Regions from separate parts of the Bradyrhizobium sp. Pha-3 genome, predicted to be linked through region 1. Evidence: predicted binding sites of a transcription regulator. Region 1 holds the regulator's gene; each other region holds the start of a gene.
The links. Region 1 encodes LexA, which represses DNA repair genes until DNA is damaged. Its sites were predicted from a motif close to TGTTCNNNNTGTGTTCNG; they were not measured.
Positions count from the first base shown of each region.

Region 1 (6,867 bases):
TACAGCTCCTATCCGCGCGATCTGGATTATGCGTCCTTCAAGAGCATCGCAGATGAGGTGGGTGCACTGACGATGGCCGACGTCAGCCATTACGGCGGCCTGATCGCCGGCAACGCCTTGCGCAATCCGCTCGATGCGGGTTTCGAGGTGATGACGACGACATCGCACAAGACGCTTCGCGGGCCGCGCGGCGGCATCGTTCTTTGTCGCCGGGAGTTCGCCGGCAAGATCGACGCGTCGGTGTTCCCGGGTTTGCAGGGCGGGCCGCACATGAACGTTGTGGCCGGAACCGCGGTCACGCTGAAGAAGGCATCGACGTCCGATTTTCAGGCCTATTCAAGACTGGTCATGCGCAACGCGAAGGTCCTGGCCGAAGCGTTGATGGAACGCGGCATGACGTTGATCACCGGTGGAACCGACAATCACATGATGGTCGTGGATACGGTGGCCAGTGTCGGCCTGGACGGCGGCGCGGCCGAGAACATCCTCGACGCCGTCGGGATCACCGCAAACAAGCAGATCATTCCCGACGATCCGCGTCCGCCGCTCAGGCCGAGCGGCATTCGCCTCGGGACGCCGGCGGCGACCACGCGCGGCATGGGCGAGCCCGAAATGCGCCTCATCGCCGAACTCATTGCGGAATCCCTCCGGTCGAAGGGAGATGCAGCGGTCGTCAAACGACTGAGATCGAACAGCGTCGAAATGTGCCGCGCTTTCCCCGTTCCGGGGATCGCGCCGCCCTCATAGGCGGCCGAGCCGCATTCCTGCTCCGCGTTCGTCGCGTCACCCGGCCGGGTATGCGGCCTGCATGGGCACGTCGTGAAGGTTCCCCGGAAAGGACCGGAACGGAAATCGATGCTGTTCGTTGGACCGCATGATCTCGAAGACGGAGCGTCCAACGCCGTGACCCGGAAAACCTTGCAAGCACGCTCGGAGCAGGCGCTCGTCGTCATCATTCTCAGCACCGGCGCGCTGATCGGTTACCTCGGCCTGGCGCTGTCCAGGATGTGAGCGCTACGCCCGGCGGGCACCAAGCCGCCGGCAAGCATCCGGCCGCCGGCAAGCATCAAGTCGCTTGATGCGCTGAAAGCTCGCGCGCGTGCCACTGAGTTGCCCGACCCACAAACGACGCCTTATATTGGGTGTCGTCCCTGCCTAGTGCGCAATTGCGCACGGGAGCAGGGACCCATAACCACAAATGCTGATTGTTGAACGACGCTGGGACAACGAGTCCCGTTCTCAACACCCGCTGCGGCGTATGCTTTCGCAGGGACGACACCGGTAGATTCGGGCGATGCAGTACGCCGCGGCCTCTCGGCTCAAGCACAGCCGTCTCTGGAATACTGGATCACCCGCATGCGCATGCGGGTGATGACACCGCGGTTTTTGACGTCTTGAATCGCGAAACAACCTCACCGTCGTCCCGGCGAAGGCCGGGACCCATAACCCCAAATACAGATTGTTACGCAACGCTGGAACGCCGAGTCGCATCCAACAAGATCCGCCGCGGTGTATGGGTCCCGGCCTTCGCCGGGACGACGGTGGTGTGCGCGGGAACAGTCTCGCGATGAATGCAACGCCACGTACAATCCACACACCGGTCACTGAAATCGAGGACATTGCCGCCTGCCCGCAATTCTCGTACACGGTTTCATGCAATGACCTCGCAATTCTCTCCCGACGCCGTCGACGTGCTGCTGTTCGATATCGGCCGCGTCGTGCTCGACATCAACTTTGACAAGGTGATGGCGCACTGGGCGCAGCACGCCGGCTGCGCGCCCGCCGAGCTCGCCACCCGTTTTGTCGTCGACGACAGTTTCAAGCATCACGAGATCGGCCGGATCGACGACGCGGCGTTCTTCGAAAGCCTGCGCCAGACCCTCGGCATCAACATCACGGACGCCCAGTTCCTCGAAGGCTGGAACGCGATCTTCACCGGCGAGATGCCGGGCATCGCCCCGCTGCTCGCGGCGGCCGCCGAGCGGATGCCGCTCTACGCCTTCTCCAACACCAATCCGGCCCATGTCGCGCATTTCTCGGTCACCCATGCCGAGCTGCTCAGCCATTTCCGCAACGTCTTCCTGTCCTCGAGCATCGGCTTCCGCAAACCCGACGCCGAGGCCTACGATCATGTGGTAAAAGCCATCGGCGTGCCGGCGTCGCGGATCCTGTTTTTCGACGACCTGGCCGCCAATATCGAAGGTGCGCGGGCGCGCGGCCTTCATGCTATCCACGTGACATCGACGGATGACGTGGCAAGGGCTTTGACCGCACTTGGTATTTGAACATTGGGAATTGAGGAGCTCTGAGCGTGGCCCTGATGCCGGTTGCCGATGCCCTGTCCGCCGTCCTCGCCGGCGCCGAACCGCTGCCGGAGGAGATGGTCGCGCTCGATGCCGCCTACCACCGCACCCTGGCGCACGACCTCGCGGCGCTGCGCACCCAGCCGCCGCAGCCGATGTCGGCGATGGACGGCTATGCGGTGCGCGCCGCGGATGCGGCTGATCTAAAGGCCCGGCTCGAGGTGATCGGCGAAGTCGCCGCCGGCCGGCCGTTCGAGCGGACGGTCGGCGCCGGCCAGGCGGTGCGGATCTTCACCGGCGGCGTGATCCCCAATGGCGCCGACGCGGTGATCATCCAGGAAGACACCGCCGTCGACGGCGACCACATCACGATCACGGAGACCGCCAGCATCGGACGGCACATCCGCCCGGCCGGGGTCGACTTCCGTGCGGGCGAGGTGCTGCTCAGCGGCGGCAGCCGCCTGTCCGACCGCGCGCTGTCGCTGGCGGCCGCCATGAACTATCCGGAACTTGCGGTGCGCCGCCGCCCGAAGGTCGCGGTGCTGGCGACCGGCGACGAGCTGGTGATGCCGGGCTCGCAGCCCGGCCCCGGCCAGATCGTCTATTCCAACGGCTACGCGCTGCGGGCGCTGGCGCGCGCCGAGGGCGCCGAGACCGTCGACCTCGGCGTTGCCGCCGACACGGTGGAGGCGACCACGGCCGGCATCCGCCGGGCGCGCGAGGCCGGTGCCGATGTCCTCATCACGACAGGCGGCGCCTCGGTCGGCGACCACGATCTCGTCAAGCGGTCGCTGGAAGCCGAGGGCGTCGACATGACGTTCTGGCGGATTGCGATGCGGCCCGGCAAGCCGATGATGCATGGCCGGCTCGGCGCGATGCGGGTGATCGGTCTGCCCGGCAATCCGGTGTCGTCCTATGTCTGCGCCTTCCTGTTCCTGGTGCCGTTGATTCGGGCGCTGAGCGGCCGGAAAGTGATTCATCATCGCCGCACGAGCGCCCTGCTCGGCCGCGACCTCGCCGCCAACGACCAGCGCGAGGACTATCTGCGTGCACGGCTCGAAGCGCGCGAGGACGGCACGCTGATCGCAACGCCAGTGACGCAGCAGGACTCGTCGCTGCTCGGGAATCTCGCTGCGGCACGGGCACTTCTGGTGCGTCCGCCGTTCGCGGCTGCGGCCGTCCAAGGCAGCGAATGCGAGATCCTGACACTGCCCGAATAAGGTTTTCGCGCCCCGCCGATTGTGCGTTGCCTGATCCGTTCACCGGAAATTAAGTGGTTGCGGAACACATATCGAACATATAGTGTCCGTTCATGATTTGTTTCGAGTACTGGTGTCTACAATCGGGAAGTCGTGTGGAAGCAGGTGCAACGAGCACATGCTCCTGAGGTCAGGCCCCGCCTGCAGGCCCTACCAGAAGAGTCTCGGAATCGAACGACGCTATCAACCGGGGGAATACTCGAGATGCTCACGCGCAAACAGTACGAACTTCTGCGTTTCATCAATGAACGTCTGAAAGAGGCCGGCGTACCGCCCTCCTTCGACGAGATGAAGGATGCGCTCGACCTGCGCTCGAAGTCCGGTATCCACCGCCTGATCACTGCGCTGGAGGAGCGCGGCTTCATCCGCCGCCTGCCGAACCGCGCCCGCGCCATCGAGGTCATCAAGCTGCCCGAACTCTCGGCCGGCGGCGGCAACGGCCGCCGCGGCTTCACGCCCAGCGTCATCGAAGGCACCCTCGGCCGGCGCGCCAGCACGCCGCCGATCGCCGAGGACGACGGCAACCGTCCGGTCGCGGTCCCCGTGATGGGCCGGATCGCCGCCGGTACGCCGATCGAGGCGCTGCAGACCCGCAGCCACACCATCAGCGTGCCGCCCGACATGCTCGGCGCCGGCGAGCACTATGCGCTCGAAGTGCGCGGCGACTCGATGGTCGATGCCGGCATCCTCGACGGCGACATGGCGCTGATCCAGCGCAACGACGTCGCCAACACCGGCGACATCGTGGTGGCGCTGATCGACGAAGAGGAAGCCACCCTGAAGCGCTTCCGCCGCCGCGGCGCATCGATCGCGCTCGAGCCGGCCAACACCGCCTATGAAGTGCGTATCCTGCCGCCGAACCGGGTCCGCATCCAGGGCAAGCTGATCGGCCTTTATCGCAAATACTGAATTGCAAATACTTGCGGCGGCCGGGAACGAGCAACACGTCGGATCGTTCCTTGCATGATAGTGTAGCGTACGGCCTGCCCGATGCGCTCCGATACCTCTCGCGCAGCGTCGCGTGTTTGTGATCGGAGGCGGTCTCGGACCAGTCGTACAATCGCCCAGAAACGAGCAGAAGCTCGTTCGCTATCGTCCACTCTGGTAGAGGCCCTAATGCCTCAAGGAGAGGCACGGGTCGCTACCTCGAAATGAGGAGCCATCCGATGTGTGACTATAGTCTGCACGCCGTGGCATCGCGCCCCGCCATTGTCGGAGAGACGCTGATCACGACGACGTTCCGCGGCACGTCGACCCGCGGCTTTGCTTCGGAGAACGATCCCACTGTCGCGGTCTGCATGCTGCCGGGCACCGAGCTCGCTTTCGCCGAGAACGTTCGCTACGACAGCCGCTGGATTTGGACCAAGACGCTGAACTATCGCGTCGGCGTATTCAACGAAGTCGAGCCCGACGTGCCCGATCGGCATCATGACGCGGTCGAATTCCCCGACGGCAGCCATGTCCTGGTGACCCAGCTGGTCGAGGGACAGCGCGTCAGCGTGCTGCAATTGCCGGCGCTGCATCCGCCGGTCGAGCAGAAGCCGAAGGTTGTAGAGCGGCGGCCCTCCGCATTCGCAACGCTGTTTTTGGGTTGAGCGCATCGTGCCGCGGAATGAGCTGTTCGGCGGCGGATGACCTAAGCAATTTCGGGCGACCCCGGACTTCCGCTTCCGGGGCGCATGGGGAGATTTGCGTCGGCCGGCGCCTTGGCGCATCATCGGGCACGGAGGACGTGCGCGGTGGTCGATAAGGTCACTTGGCAAAAGGCTGGACGCGTCACGGAACCGGGCCGCTACATGTTCCGGTTCGGTTGGCTGACGGTGACGGCCGACGACCTGAAAGTCTGGGAGCAATTTCCCGAGGCTTCCTTCACCCTCGTCAAGAAGCCCGACGTCGGCCCCGACTCCGACGAATACCATCTCGGCCTGTTCGAGTTGCCGAGCGGCCCCTCGCCGGACCACCGCTAATCATCGCCCTGCAGATCGGTCTCGGCCGGCGTCGCGTCCACGGCGGGCCGCGGCGCGGCGGCGGGCGCGCGCAGCATCGTCTCGCTCTCGCCGTCGCCGGGAACCGCCGGCGACCACGGCCGGTCGATCCCGCCGGGCTTCACCGCGTCGACGGCGTAGCCGTCCCTGATCCGCCGCAGCACCAACGCGCCGTGGCGGCGCAGTCGCTCGGCATCGATCACCGATGCCGCGCAGCCCTGCGGCGCCGGCCGCGCCGTCACGATCAGGCCTGCGCGCTCGCAGTCGTCTGCCAGCGCCTCCGGCCGGGTCGCGAGCGCGACGAAGGCGCCGCCAGGTCCCTGGGCCACGCAACCGCCGGCATCGCACGAGACGCCCTCGCCGAGCGACGCATCGGTAGCGGTCCGCGCGTCGGCGTCCGCTGCCAGCCACTCCTTGACCAGGAACGCATCCTTGGCGCTGTGCATCAAATGCAGCCGCCCGTCACCGCCGCGCACCGCGACGTTGCGCCCGTCGCCGGAGACCAGCACGTCCGGCTGCGGCACCCTGAGCGCCCAGACCGAGGCCACCAGCAGCAGCACCGCGCCTGACCAGCGCAGCGGCGTACGCAGCAGCCCGAGCAGGATGATGCCGGCACTCGCTGCGATCAGCGGCCCTATGCCGAACGCCGCCATGCGGCCGACCGCGCCCGGGAGTGCGGCGACCCATTGCGTCACCAGGATCATCCAGTCGATGCCAAGCCCCATGATCGCCCAGAACACGCCGTCGAAGCCGAACGGCATGGCGACGAGTCCCAGCAGGCCGGCCGGCATCACGACCGCCGAGACGACAGGCATCGCCGCGAGGTTGGCGAGCAGCCCGTAGGGCGTCACGCGGTGGAAATGGAACGCAGCGTAGGGCGTCGTCGCAAGCCCTGCCACCAGCGAGGCCAGCATCAGCATCGTGAGCTCACGTCCGCCCCACAGCGCAACCCGTGCGGTCGCCGAATGGTCGGGCGACGCGAATAGGTTCGGCAACCCGATCTGCACCAGCGCCACCAGCCCGAGCGTCGCGGCAAACGACATCTGGAAACTGGGATGCACCAGCGCCTCCGGCGCGATCGCGAGCACGATCAGTGCCGCCACCGCCAGCGTACGGAAGGTGATCGCGCGGCGGTCGACGATCACGGCGAGCAGCACCACGGCGGTCATGAAGAACGACCGTTGCGTGGCGACCTCCGCGCCCGACAGCAACAGATAGAACGCCGCGGCGAGCAGCGCGGCCGCCGCGGCCCATTTCTTGATCGGATGCCCCGCCGTCAGCGCGGGAAACAGGGCGAGCAGCGCGCGCACCGCGAAGAAT
Region 1 is NZ_CP170151.1:4,967,713-4,974,579, forward strand. It holds gene glyA (serine hydroxymethyltransferase) at 1-747, shown strand, start outside; gene ACE10X_RS23320 (hypothetical protein) at 856-1,011, shown strand; gene ACE10X_RS23325 (HAD family phosphatase) at 1,659-2,285, shown strand; gene glp (gephyrin-like molybdotransferase Glp) at 2,312-3,523, shown strand; gene lexA (transcriptional repressor LexA) at 3,767-4,471, shown strand; gene ACE10X_RS23340 (hypothetical protein) at 4,729-5,157, shown strand; gene ACE10X_RS23345 (hypothetical protein) at 5,302-5,529, shown strand; gene ACE10X_RS23350 (ComEC/Rec2 family competence protein) at 5,526-6,867, opposite strand, start outside.

Region 2 (6,867 bases), 340 kb from region 1:
GCCCTTGTCGGTGACCAGCATGATCTGGTCGGCGTCCTCGACCGGGAACGACGCCACCAGGTTGCCGTTGCGGTTGTTGACGCTCATCGCGACGATGCCTTTGCCGCCGCGGCCGGTGGTGCGGTACTCGTAGGACGAGGTCCGCTTGCCGTAGCCGTTGACGGAGACGGTCAGCACCACCTGTTCGGCCGCCGACAGTTCGGCATAGCGCTCCTGCGACAGCTGGATCGCATTCGCGGTCTCCTCGCCCTCGGCCTCGACCGGCTCCTCGGCCGCGGCCTCGCCGGCTACGGCGCGGCGCATCTTCAAGTAGGCCGAGCGCTCGTCCGAGGTGGTCTCGACATGGCGCAGGATCGCCAGCGAGATCAGCTTGTCGGCCTCGGCCAGCGCGATGCCGCGCACGCCCATCGAGGTGCGGCCGGTGAAGACGCGCACATCGGTGACGGGGAAACGGATGCACTGGCCGCCGGCGGCGGTCAGCAGCACGTCGTCATGCTCGGTGCAGATCTGGACGTCGACGATCGCCTCGCCTTCCCCAAGCTTCATGGCGATGATGCCGGATCGGCGCACGTCGACGAAGTCGGACAGCTTGTTGCGGCGAACCGTGCCGCCGGTCGTCGCAAACATCACGTCGAGATTGGCCCAGGAGGATTCATCCTCCGGCAGCGGCATGATCGTGGTGATGCGCTCGCCCTGCTCCAGCGGCAGGATATTGATCAGCGCCTTGCCGCGCGCATTCGGCGCGGCCATCGGCAGCCGCCAGACCTTCTCCTTGTAGACCTGGCCGCGCGACGAGAAGAACAGCACCGGCGTGTGCGTGGAGGCCACGAACAGGCGCGAGACGAAATCCTCGTCGCGGGTCTGCATGCCGGCGCGGCCCTTGCCGCCGCGGCGCTGCGCCCGGTAGGTCGACAGCGGCACGCGCTTGACGTAGCCCGCATGTGACACGGTGACGACCATGTCCTCGCGCTGGATCAGGTCCTCGTCCTCGACCTCGCCTTCCTGCTCGATGATCACGGTCTTGCGCGGCGTGGCGAACTGCTGCTTCACCTCGGCCAGCTCGGTCTTGACGATGCCCTGCACGCGGGCACGCGAGCGCAGGATGTCGAGATAGTCGGCGATCTCGGCCGCCAGCTTGTCGAGCTCTTCGGAAATCTCGTCGCGGCCCAGCGCGGTCAACCGCTGCAGGCGAAGGTCGAGGATGGCCCTGGCCTGCTCCATCGACAGCCGCAGCGTGCCGTCCTCGTTGATGCGATGCCGGGGATCGTCGATCAGCGTGATCATCGCCTCGACGTCGCGCGCCGGCCAGTCGCGCGACATCAGGGCCTCGCGCGCGGTGTTCGGATCGGACGAGGTCCGGATGACACGGATGATCTCATCGATGTTGGCGACCGCGATCGCGAGGCCGACCAGGATGTGGGCGCGATCGCGCGCCTTGCCGAGCTGGAACTTGGTCCGCCGCGTCACCACCTGCTCGCGGAACGCGACGAAGATGGTGAGCAGGTCCTTCAGATTCATGGTCTGCGGACGGCCGGAATCCAGCGCCAGCATGTTGGCCGGGAAATTGGTCTGCAGCGGCGTGAACCGGTAGAGCTGGTTGAGCACCACGTCGGGCACCGCTTCGCGCTTCAGCTCGATGACGACGCGATAGCCGTCACGGTCGGACTCGTCGCGCAGGTCGCCGATGCCTTCGATCTTCTTCTCTTTCACCAGATCGGCGATGCGCTCGACCATCGTCGCCTTGTTCACCTGATAGGGAATCTCGGTGATGACGATCGCTTCGCGATCTTTCCTGATCGTGTCGATGGTCACCTTGCCGCGCATCACGATCGAGCCGCGGCCTAGGTGGTAGGCCGAGCGGATGCCCTGGCGGCCGAGGATGACACCGCCGGTCGGGAAGTCCGGTCCCGGAATGATGTCGATTAGCTCGTCGATCGTGAGCGCCGGATTGTCGATCAGCGCCACGCAGGCGTCGACGACCTCGCCGAGATTGTGCGGCGGAATGTTGGTCGCCATGCCGACCGCGATGCCGCCGGCGCCATTGACCAGAAGGTTCGGGAACCGGGCCGGCAGAACCGACGGCTCTTTCTCGGAGTTGTCGTAGTTCGGCTGGAAATCGACGGTCTCCATGTCGATGTCGGCCAGCACGGCCAGCGCCGCCTTGGTCAGCCGCGCTTCGGTATATCGATAGGCCGCCGGCGGATCGCCGTCGACCGAACCGAAATTGCCCTGGCCGTCGATCAGCGGCACGCGCAGCGAGAAATCCTGCGCCATGCGGACCATCGCGTCGTAAATCGACTGGTCGCCATGCGGATGATATTTACCGATCACGTCGCCGACGACGCGCGCGGATTTCACGTATTTCTTGTCCGGCGTATGTCCCTGCTCATGCATCGAATAGAGGATGCGCCGGTGCACCGGCTTGAGCCCGTCGCGCGCATCGGGCAGCGCACGCGACACGATCACGCTCATCGCGTAATCGAGGTAGGACTTCTTCATCTCGTCGAGAATGGAAACGGGACGAATATCTGAGGGTCCCGGCGGCTCGCCGGGCTTGTGGTCGTCGTTATCGGACAAAGGGGAAATCCGGTCAGTTCTACTGGGGAATCATATAGCCCATCGGGGCCCTGATAACCACCCTTGCGCGGCTCCGGCAAGCCGTTTTTCCCTTCGTTTTTTCATGCACTTACGGGTGGAGCGCCGAGGTTCCGGCTGCTTGGTCGGGAAGCGCGTTGCGAATGGCGAACAGCGAATGGAAAAATCCCTATTCGCCCCTCGCCATTGGCTACCCCCTCTCCCGTCAATGACCGAAAACCACCGCGTGCATGATCCGCCCGGGCATGAAGGTGAACAGACCGGCGATGAGCAGTGCGCCGAAGAAGATGCCGATCATCGTGAACCTGTGGCGGCGGACATTGTGGCTCCGCGCCGCCGTTACGCCGAGCACCAGCATCGCCAGCGAGAAGATCGACAGCAGGTGGATCGGGCTCCAGGGACCAAGCAGCTGGATCTGATGGATCCAGAACGAGCTTCCGGCAACCACCAGCATCAGGATCACCCAGATCCAGCCCAGGGTCCGGTGCGGCAGCGTGCCCTTGGGGGCGGCGAGCTGGATGGAGCCGAGCACGAAGGCGGCCATCGCGGCAAAGGCGTGAAGCGGGATCGCAGGCGCTGCGTCGAGCAATGGCGCGAGGCTCATGATGGCGGCCCTTGAGTGAAGCTCGCGGCCAGACATCAAATGCCGCAGATCAATGTAAATAACATTTACATCGGCCTGTGTCAAAGTTCAGGGAACCCGCATCCCTGCACGTCGGATCGCCGCCATTCTAGCAGACGGTTACGGGGTTATCCTCATAGTCCACACGAAGAGATTGCCACTCCGGATCGCAACGACCGTTCCGGGAAATGATCTTCACGGAACGGCGCCTGACGGCATCGATGGAAGCGCGACCGCTCCTCAGAACGGGATGTCGTCGTCCATGTCGCTGTTGCGGCTGCCGCCGCCCGCAGCGACGGCGCGGCGCGGCGCCGAGCTGACCGGTCCGGCCGAGCCGAAATCGCTGCCGCCATCATCGGAGAAGCTGCCGCCTCCACCACCGCGCCCGTCGAGCATGGTGAGGTTGGAGTTGAAGCCCTGCAGCACGACCTCGGTCGAGTACTTCTCGACGCCGCTCTGGTCGGTCCATTTGCGGGTCTGCAGCTGACCCTCGATGTACACCTTCGCGCCCTTCTTCAGATACTGCTCGGCGACCTTGCAGAGGCCCTCGTTGAAGATCACGACGCGGTGCCACTCGGTCTTTTCCTTGCGCTCGCCGGTGCCCTTGTCGCGCCAGGTTTCCGAGGTGGCGATGGAAAGGTTTGCGATCGGACGGCCGTCCTGCGTCCGCCGGATTTCCGGATCCTTGCCGAGATTTCCCACCAGGATCACCTTGTTCACGCTTCCTGCCATCGCATCATCTCCACTCAAAAACCGGGCGTCCGGACATCGGCCGCCACTCTCAACCTTCGCCACTTACGTCGCAGGCGTCGTGGATGACCCTATACGCCGGTGCCGGCTCGCCGCCTTTGCCCTCGCGCCGGTTATCCACGACATTCGAGATATAGCATCGCATTCGGAATTGTTCCAGTTTTGTTCGCCACAACCAGTCGTAGAAGCGGCCCGTGCCGCCGGAGCGGCAGTCGATCTCGGCACCGGCCGACGCCTGGCAGCGAGATCTACAAAAACAACAAATAAATCAGCGCCTTGCCTTATCGTTACTTCTTCCGCGAGTGTTGCATTTGGGAGACGGCGTTTCCGGTTGAATCAGCGTATAGCTCCAACCATGGCGCGGGCGCTCGCGTCTGGGATCGTGCTTCGGGACCTTTTGGAAGCCGATCGGGGAGCTGGGGGACTGATAATGAAGAAGTTTTTGCTCGGTACGGTTGCTCTGATTGCGTTCGCTGCGCCTGCCGCCGCCGCCGACCTCGCTGCGCGCCCCTACACCAAGGCGCCGCCGCCCGTGATTGCCCCGATCTATGACTGGACCGGTTTCTACATCGGGGCCAACGGCGGCTGGGGCTCGAGCCACAATTGCTGGGACCAGCTCCCGGCCGGCATCTTCCTCGCCTCGGACGGTTGCCACGACGCAACGGGCGGCGTCGCCGGTGGCCAGATCGGCTATCGCTGGCAGGCCGGCGCCTGGGTGTTTGGCCTCGAAGCGCAGGGCGACTGGGCTGACCTGAAGGGCAGCAACGGCAGCGCGATCTTCCCGGGCCTGTTCACCAACCAGTCCAAGATCGACGCGTTCGGCCTGTTCACCGGCCAGATCGGTTACGCCGTCAACAACGTGCTGCTCTACGCCAAGGGCGGCGCGGCGTTGACCGACAACCGCTTCAACACCTACTTCACCCCGACCGGCGTGCTGGTCGGCAGCGCAAGCGACACCCGCTGGGGCGGCACCGTCGGCGCCGGCATCGAAGTTGGCTTCGCGCCGAACTGGACCGCAGGCATCGAATACGACCACTTGTTCATGCAGGACAAGACCTACAACCTGATCGCCCCCAACGGCACGCTGAACAGCACCATCCGTGATCGCCAGGACGTCGACCTCGTCACCGTCCGCGTCAACTACAAGTGGGGTGGCCCGGTCGTTGCGCGCTACTGAACGCGCGAATCCGATTGATCCAGACGAAAGGCCGGCCTCGCGCCGGCCTTTTTGTTTGTGCGCCGGCTTCTTCATTGTGTGTGCGCGTGCACCTCACCGCGGCCGTTTTCGGTGCATTGTGGTTTCGCGGATACACAACTTCCGGCATTTCTCTGTAGAAGCACCGGCACGTCACGCGACACTGCTGTGACGCTCTCTTCAAAAGTTTGAAGGGACAACAAGAAAATGGGCAAGAAAAACGGGACTCGGACTTTGAAAATCAGGAATGTTTTGCTGGCATCGGCCGGCTTGTTTGCACTGAGCGCTTTTGCACCTGCGATGGCCGCCGACATGGCGGCTCGCGCCCCCTACGTGAAGGCTCCGCCGCCGGCCGCGATCTACAACTGGACCGGCTTCTACGTCGGCGGCTTCGGCGGCTACGCCAGCGAGAACTCCGGCACCCCGAGCATGGAAGGCGGCTTCGGCGGCGGCACCATCGGCTACAACTGGCAGGCCGGCAACATCGTGTACGGCCTCGAGGTCGACGCTGCAGGCGCTGACATCGACGCGTCGGTCTCCGCCCTCGGCGTCACCGCCCGGAGCAAGATCGACTCGCTCGGCACCGTGCGCGGCCGCTTCGGCTTCGCCGTTGACAAGGTGCTATTCTACGGCACCGGCGGCTACGCCTGGGCCAACAACGAGGTCAGCGTCACCGCGCTCGGCGTGACCGCCTCGCAGAGCAACTTCCACTCCGGCTGGACCGTTGGCGCCGGCGTCGAGGCGTTCATCGCCCCGCAGTGGTCGATCAAGGGCGAATACCTGTATCGCAGCCTCGACAGCGAGAACTATTTCGGCGTGCCGTCCGGCACGCTCGAGCTGCACAGCGCCCAGTTCGGTGTGAACTATCACTTCGGCGGCCCGATCGTCGCCAAGTACTAAGATCGATCTGCGATCAGATCGCACGGAAAGGCCGGCCTCGCGCCGGCCTTTTTGCGTAAGAGCGTTTTCGAGCGAAGTGGATTCCGGTTCGCGTCAAGAAAACGCGTCAAAGCAGGAATCCGGAGCCCCCGTTCCGATTCCATCGGAACGGCAAAAGACTCTAGCGGAACCGGCGCTGCTGACGGCTGCTGCCATCAGGCAAACTATCCGGTGATGGACGCGACTCAGCACTGGAAATTGTCGACCGTTCTTCCTACGTTCCAGTCTTCACACCCCATCGGCGCAAGGTCCCGGCATCACCGGCGATGCGCGCCCAAAAGGCGCCCAAGCATGCGCCCGGAACTGTCGCTATGGATGAAGTGCTCAAGGCGAAGCGCCAACAGAACGCCGGCTCCTCATCGCGCGCCATCACGATCCGTGGCGCGCGCGAACACAATCTGAAGAACATCGACGTCGAGATTCCCCGCGACAAGCTCGTGGTGTTCACCGGCCTGTCCGGCTCCGGCAAGTCGTCGCTCGCGTTCGACACCATCTATGCCGAGGGCCAGCGCCGCTACGTCGAATCGCTGTCCGCCTATGCGCGCCAGTTCCTCGAGATGATGCAGAAGCCGGACGTCGACCAGATCGACGGCCTGTCGCCGGCGATCTCGATCGAGCAGAAGACCACGTCGAAGAACCCGCGCTCCACCGTCGGCACCGTCACCGAGATCTACGACTACATGCGCCTGCTGTGGGCGCGCGTCGGCGTGCCCTATTCGCCGGCCACCGGCCTGCCGATCGAGAGCCAGATCGTCTCGCAGATGGT
Region 2 is NZ_CP170151.1:4,627,178-4,634,044, reverse strand. It holds gene gyrA (DNA gyrase subunit A) at 1-2,577, opposite strand, end outside; gene ACE10X_RS21600 (DUF2306 domain-containing protein) at 2,801-3,199, opposite strand; gene ACE10X_RS21595 (single-stranded DNA-binding protein) at 3,458-3,949, opposite strand; gene ACE10X_RS21590 (outer membrane protein) at 4,398-5,144, shown strand; gene ACE10X_RS21585 (hypothetical protein) at 5,216-5,476, opposite strand; gene ACE10X_RS21580 (outer membrane protein) at 5,403-6,062, shown strand; gene uvrA (excinuclease ABC subunit UvrA) at 6,413-6,867, shown strand, end outside.
Region 2: the regulator LexA is predicted to act here: its motif matches at 4,120-4,137, upstream of ACE10X_RS21595 (single-stranded DNA-binding protein).

Region 3 (6,867 bases), 950 kb from region 1:
GCCAATCTCGCCGCTGTGATGATCACCTATCCGTCGACCCACGGCGTGTTCGAGGAGCATATCCGCGAGATCTGCGACATCGTGCATGCGCATGGCGGCCAGGTCTATCTCGACGGCGCGAACATGAACGCGCAGGTCGGGCTGTCGCGGCCCGGCGATTACGGCGCCGATGTCAGCCATCTCAATCTGCACAAGACCTTCTGCATCCCGCATGGCGGCGGCGGCCCGGGGATGGGCCCGATCGGCGTGAAGGCGCATCTTGCGCCTTATCTGCCCGGCCATCCCGCAACCGACGGCACGACGGCGCACGCCATCGGCCCGGTGTCGGCCGCGCCGTTCGGCTCGGCGTCGATCCTGACCATCTCCTACATCTACATCCTGATGATGGGCGGCGAAGGCCTCACGCGCGCCACCGAGATCGCGATCCTCAATGCCAACTACATCGCCGCACGGCTGCAGCCGCACTTCCCGGTGCTGTACCGCAACGAGCGCGGCCGCGTCGCGCATGAGTGCATCGTCGATCCGCGGCCGCTGAAGACGACCAGCGGCGTCACCGTCGACGACATCGCGAAACGCTTGATCGATTACGGCTTCCACGCGCCGACCATGAGCTTCCCGGTGGCGGGCACGCTGATGATCGAACCGACGGAATCGGAATCGAAGTTCGAGATCGACCGCTTCTGCGACGCCATGATCGCGATCCGCGATGAAATCGCGGAGATCGAAAAGGGCCGCTGGAAGGTCGAGGCCTCGCCGCTGCGCCACGCGCCGCACACCGTCCACGACATCGCCGACGATGCCTGGAACAGGGCCTATACCCGCGCCGAGGGCTGCTTCCCGGCCGGCGTGTCGCGTTCCGACAAATACTGGAGCCCGGTCGGCCGCGTCGACAACGTCTATGGCGACCGCAACCTGGTATGCTCATGCCCGCCGGTCGAGGACTACGCGCAGGCGGCAGAGTAAGCGCCCTTCTCGTAGCCATTGTTGTAGGATGGGTAGAGCGCAGCGAAACCCATCACTGCTGATCACGCTCCGTGAACGATGGGTTTCGCTGCGCTCTACCCATCCTACGGTCCAGCGATCGTAACGTCCCTGCTAACTGCGGGACGAACGATAGCGAGGGCCGCCCGCGGCAGGAGGAAACATGCGCGAGGAATTCTGGTTTCATTTCCCGTTCCGCGTCCGCTATTCCGAGGTCGACGCACAGGCCGTGGTGTTCAACGCCCACTACCTGACCTATTTCGACACCGCGATCACCGAATATTTTCGCGCGCTCGGCTATGACTATCTCGGCGAAGTGGCGCGGACCGGGATCGACTTTCACACCGTGAAGTCGGTCGTCGAATACAAGGCGCCGATCCGGTTCGACGAGGACATCGAGGTCTGCGTGCGCGTCGCGCGGATCGGCCGCTCCTCGATCAACCTTGCGCTCGCGATCTACGCCAAGGACTCCGATGACCTGCGCGCCACCGGCGAGATCATCTGGGTCGCGACCGACCAGAAGACGCATCAGTCGGTCGCCGTGACCGAGGACTTGCGGGCGCTGATTGCGAGCCGCGAAAAGGCGCTGGCGCGGGGGTAAGCACGACGGGCGTCGCACAGATCAGGCTCAGGGGGCGACCAGGGTGCGGCTCTCGGCGTCCCGGCGCCACAGCCGCTGATTGGTCAGCTCGGTGCCACCCCACCAGCGGTGGATCGGATTGTATTGGCTGAAGTCGAGCTCGCGATCCGACACGAAGCGCGGCCTCAACCCGACGACGATATCCGCCCTTCCCGCTTGCCTCAGGCGATAGCTCGCGAGATCGCTTGTCGCCAGGATCAGACTTGTCACGATGCGCGCTGCTCCCGCTGCGTGCCATGGCCAATCAACGCCGGATTCCAGCACCAAAGATTGTCGTTGGTGAGGTGCGTGCCGCCCCACCAGCGATTGATCGGATTGTAGTCGGTGAAGTCCGCCTTGTGGGCGAGCACCGCCTTGCCAAACTCCGTCACCGACAGGCGGCTTCGCCGGAAGGCCTCCAGCCGACCTCGCGCGTTCTCACGGTCGATCGAGCGCAAGGCATCGTCGAGCCCGGCGATCGCCGGCTGCGGTCCATGCGCAAGGCCTTCGAGCAGCCTGCCGATTTCCATGTCGTTGAAGACGCCACGCTGGCGAAAACCGCGGAGGTAGAACAGCGCGTTCGTGCCCACGAGCCCGGCCGCGATCAATTCGAGTAACCGCATCTCGGTCGCGCCAAGTCCCGATCCGCTCCATGGCAACTCACGGAGCAGATCAAACAGAGCCGGCCTCAGCAAGGGAAACCCGCTCAGGTCGCGATGCACCACATCGAAACACGCCTCCGGCGTTGCCGCTCGATACGCCTGCCAACACGCGCTCGCGATCTCGAGATCCGCAGATCGGACATTGACAAGCGGCACCTGGTCCCAGCTAAGCCACGTCTCGTGCATCGTCAGCAGATCGAACGCGACCAGCCGCAATTTCAACTTGTCGACCATCGCCGGGTAAGCCCGGAAATGATCGAGCATCCAGATCAGCCGCAGTTGATCATCCGGGCCCGGATCGAACCAAAGCTCGATCACTTCGTAAGGGTCGCAAAATTCGATCAGTGCAATATCCCTGCGCGCCCTGGCATCCTGAGATCCCTGGCCCCACGCGCTCCAGTGCGACCAGTGTCCGACTGGATTCTTGTCCGACCGCGACCCGAAATACGCCTCGAGTTCTCCTGGCGACGGCAGCGGTCCACCGACAAAGCGAGATGTAATAGCGACCTCGGCAAACCCCGAACGTGTCAGGCTGAGGCCGGACGGACTGGTCAGGATCAGGCGTTTCATCGGCCCAACTCTCTCGACGACACACAAAACCAAACGGGCGCCGAAGACGTCGGCAACTCAACGTCCTCAGCGCCCGCTTGCAGCGAAGTCATGTGACCGTTTGAGCATGATCTCCGCGCAAACGCTTCGCGTTTGTCGCGAGGGAAAACCGCTTCGCACTTTTCCGGATCATGCTGGAGGCTTACTCTTCCGTCGGCTCCTCGCCTTCGGCGTCGCGCTCGGGCGTGCCGGCGAGGATCTGCTCGGAGATCAGGCCGGAGTTCTGCCGGATCGCGGCTTCGATCTTGGCGGTGATGTCGGGATTCGACCTCAGGAATGCCTTGGAATTCTCGCGGCCCTGACCGAGCCGCTGGCTGTCATAGGAGAACCAGGCGCCCGACTTCTCGACGATGCCGGCCTTGACGCCGAGGTCGAGGATCTCGCCCATCTTGGAGACGCCCTCGCCGTACATGATGTCGAACTCGACCTGCTTGAAGGGCGGCGCCAGCTTGTTCTTCACCACCTTGACGCGGGTGGTGTTGCCGACCACCTCGTCGCGCTCCTTGATCGCGCCGATGCGGCGGATGTCGAGGCGAACGGAGGCATAGAACTTCAGCGCGTTGCCGCCGGTGGTGGTCTCCGGCGAGCCGTACATCACGCCGATCTTCATGCGGATCTGGTTGATGAAGATCACCATGGTGTGGGACTTGTTGATCGAGGCGGTGAGCTTGCGCAGCGCCTGGCTCATCAGGCGCGCCTGCAGGCCCGGCAGCGCATCGCCCATCTCGCCCTCGAGCTCGGCCTTCGGCACCAGCGCCGCAACCGAATCGACCACCAGCACGTCGACCGCGCCGGAGCGCACCAGCGTGTCGCAGATCTCCAGCGCCTGCTCGCCGGTGTCCGGCTGCGAGATCAAGAGCTCGTCGATGTTGACGCCGAGCTTGCGCGCATAGACCGGGTCGAGCGCGTGTTCAGCGTCGATGAAGGCGCAAATGCCGCCCTTCTTCTGGCCTTCCGCCACGGTGTGCAGCGCCAGCGTGGTCTTGCCCGAGGATTCCGGCCCGTAGATTTCGACGACACGTCCCTTCGGCAGACCGCCGACGCCGAGCGCGATATCGAGCCCGAGCGACCCCGACGACACCGTCTCGACATCCATCGACCGGTCGTTCTTGCCGAGTTTCATCACCGAGCCCTTGCCGAACTGGCGCTCGATCTGGGAGAGCGCGGCTGAGAGGGCCTTGGACTTGTCCATGGAGGATCCTTCGACGATACGCAGTGCAGTAGCGGACATTTGGGATGTGCTCCTTATGGCGGGGATTCGCTAGCGGGAAAAACGGGCGACGAGATCGGGTGGAATGCGTTGTTGATAGGAACCTCGTACCACGTTTGTTCTATGTTCGCAATATGTTCTTTCAGGCAAATACGTGCCGGCCCGTTTCCATCCACAATGGCCTGCTTTGATTTTTAGAGTGGTCTGGTTTGGGTTTAACCCCGTCGCAACCAAGGGTTAGCCGATGTTCTCGGTAGGACTACTGAGGAGGCTCTCAGATGTTCTGGCCCCATAACTTCCTGCGGGTCGCGATCTGTTCTCGCGGAATGTTTACTGGAACAATCGGCCCGGCAGTGCCCTTATTTGGGGGCCCCCAGCCAGACAGGTAGCCCCCCGACTGCTGGAGGAAAACCCGCCTCCGGGACGGGTTGGCGGCCCCCTGTTGGGGCCGTTTAAAATTCCGTAGTTCTCCGGCCAAGAACAAAGTTCCGGGCCGCACGACGCACCTTGCGCCTGAAGTTCCCCTGATAATCAACGAGTTAACCTGACAGGCTCGACCGGTCAGACAACGGCTGGCACAATCTGCATACTACCTTCGTACCCCTCCTGAGCCCTGGAAAAACTCCGTAGCGTTCGGAAGACTCGGGTTCCGCCAGTGTTCGTAACATTGGCCTGCTCAACCAACGCGAATTGCGCGGCGCTGGACAGGCAACACGGCTGGCGACAGTTCCCTGGCGACGCTGCCGGCGGACGAATCCCCTTCCGGAATCCACAACGACGGCTCGAACGGGCGCGGCTTTTCACACGACCCTTTTACGGGTGCCAACTATTGCTACAACTAATGGTTTAAATATCGACGACCGCCCTTCATTCGCGGAACCGTTACAGATGATCCACAGGGGCATCGAGTTCAGCGTCACCCAGCTGATGGCCGGCGTCTGGAAATGGCGCTTCCAGATCGGCGATCGCGTCTTCACGGGCAAGACCGAAGCAAAGCTCGATCTTCTGGCGATCCGCCGCGTGCAACTGCGGATCGATCGCGAGCTGAACAATCTGGAGCGGGAACGGACCCGCGGCAGCAATGGGGACTGAGGCACGGTCTATCGTGCACGCCCCGGTGCCCTGACCGGCTGGCCCTCGCGCTTCGCTCGAAAACGCTTCAATCCGCGCTTGCCAGCCGCCGCATCGTGAACTCGATGTCGCCGCCGGGGAGCTCGCGCCAGCTCTCGACGGCGCTCATATAAGCCGCCTTCGGGTAGCGCTTGAGAAAGTCACGCGCCCTCACGCGGGCCTGATCGCGTGGCAGGCTGAAGGTCTCGCGCAGATAGCCGTCGTCCGGCTTTCGCCGATCGGCCATCCGGCTGGCGAGATCGCGCGGACGAGACACCATGCCGCAACTCCGGACCAACTGACGACACCCCAATATAGGGGCGGCGGCAGGAGAATCCGAGTCTGCAGGAGACGGATGAAGTCGCCCGAACAGGCGTTATTGGCTGCGCGGCGCGGCGCTTCCGGGCTGCGCCGAGCTTCCGGTCTTGGTCTTCGGCTTGGCGGGGTGGGCGGCCGCCTTCGGCGGATCGCTGCGCACGACGCCCCAGGGGTCGGACGATCCCTTGGCATCGGGAATCTTGCTGAGCGAGTCCTTGTAGGCCTTGTCCCTGACCGCGTCCTGCTCCTTCTCCTCCTGGGTCCTGGTCTTGACCTCAGGCATCAGGTTGACGTTCGGCATCTGCGCATAGGCCGGCGCCGACAGCAGCACCGCAACCGCGACTGCGCACAAAACTCTCATGAGTACGCTCCTTGCATTTTCGTCGCCGGTATATCACCGCAAGAAAGCCGCCGCCAAGCGCGCCTGCCCCGGCCCTAGAGATGGTCTGACTTGCAGGATTTCGGCGACTGCATCCAGTCGTCCCAGACCGGACCGCAGCGCGTGCAACCGCTGAGCGCAAGCCCGATCGCAACCACGCCGCCGAGCAACACCAATCTGCGGAACATGTACGCCCCCACCACTCGCGAGGAGGCGACTGGGCGCCGAAACTGGGGCATTTTCAAGCCGGGCACGGCGCTTGCAACGCAGCGCAGCGCCCATCGGAACGCAGCGCAAGCGCGCATCGGAACGCAGCGCTCGCGCGTCGGTTTGACCGGGCGGCCGCGCAAATTACACTGCGCAACAAAGCAGAAAAGGAATCGATCAAATGACTTTGGCGATGAGCTGGGACGAGTGGACGCAGCACGACGGGACGGCGCTCGCAGGGCGTGTCCGGAGCGGCGAGCTGACGCCCCGTGAGCTGGCGTCGCAGGCAGCCAGCGCCGTCGCCAAGGTCGATCCCGCGCTCTTCGGCGTCGTCGAGCTGTTCGACGATGTGATCGCCGACCCGGCGCGCGACGGCGCCGACCTCGACGGCCCGTTCGCCGGCCTGCCCTTCCTGATGAAGGACCTCGGCCCGACCTTGAAAGGGCGGCTGCAGGAGATGGGCTCGCTGATGATGCGCGGCAATCGCGCCGCGGCGGATACCTTCCTGACCGCGAAGATGCGCAAGGCCGGCCTCAATTTGATCGGCCGCACCACGACGCCGGAGTTCGGGGTCTGCAGCTCGGCGGAGAATCCCGCGGTCTATGTCACGCGCAATCCCTGGAACACCGGCTACACCACCTGCGGCTCGTCGGCTGGCAGCGCGGCGATGGTCGCCGCCGGCGCCGTGCCGATCGCGCATGCGACCGACGGCGGCGGCTCGATCCGGATTCCCGCCGGGGTCAACGGCAATATCGGCTTGAAAGTCTCGCGC
Region 3 is NZ_CP170151.1:5,914,780-5,921,646, forward strand. It holds gene gcvP (aminomethyl-transferring glycine dehydrogenase) at 1-963, shown strand, start outside; gene ACE10X_RS28125 (thioesterase family protein) at 1,145-1,582, shown strand; gene ACE10X_RS28130 (hypothetical protein) at 1,610-1,831, opposite strand; gene ACE10X_RS28135 (hypothetical protein) at 1,828-2,832, opposite strand; gene recA (recombinase RecA) at 3,014-4,102, opposite strand; gene ACE10X_RS28145 (hypothetical protein) at 4,970-5,173, shown strand; gene ACE10X_RS28150 (hypothetical protein) at 5,241-5,471, opposite strand; gene ACE10X_RS28155 (hypothetical protein) at 5,568-5,870, opposite strand; gene ACE10X_RS28160 (hypothetical protein) at 5,945-6,076, opposite strand; gene ACE10X_RS28165 (amidase) at 6,277-6,867, shown strand, end outside.
Region 3: the regulator LexA is predicted to act here: its motif matches at 4,206-4,223, upstream of recA (recombinase RecA).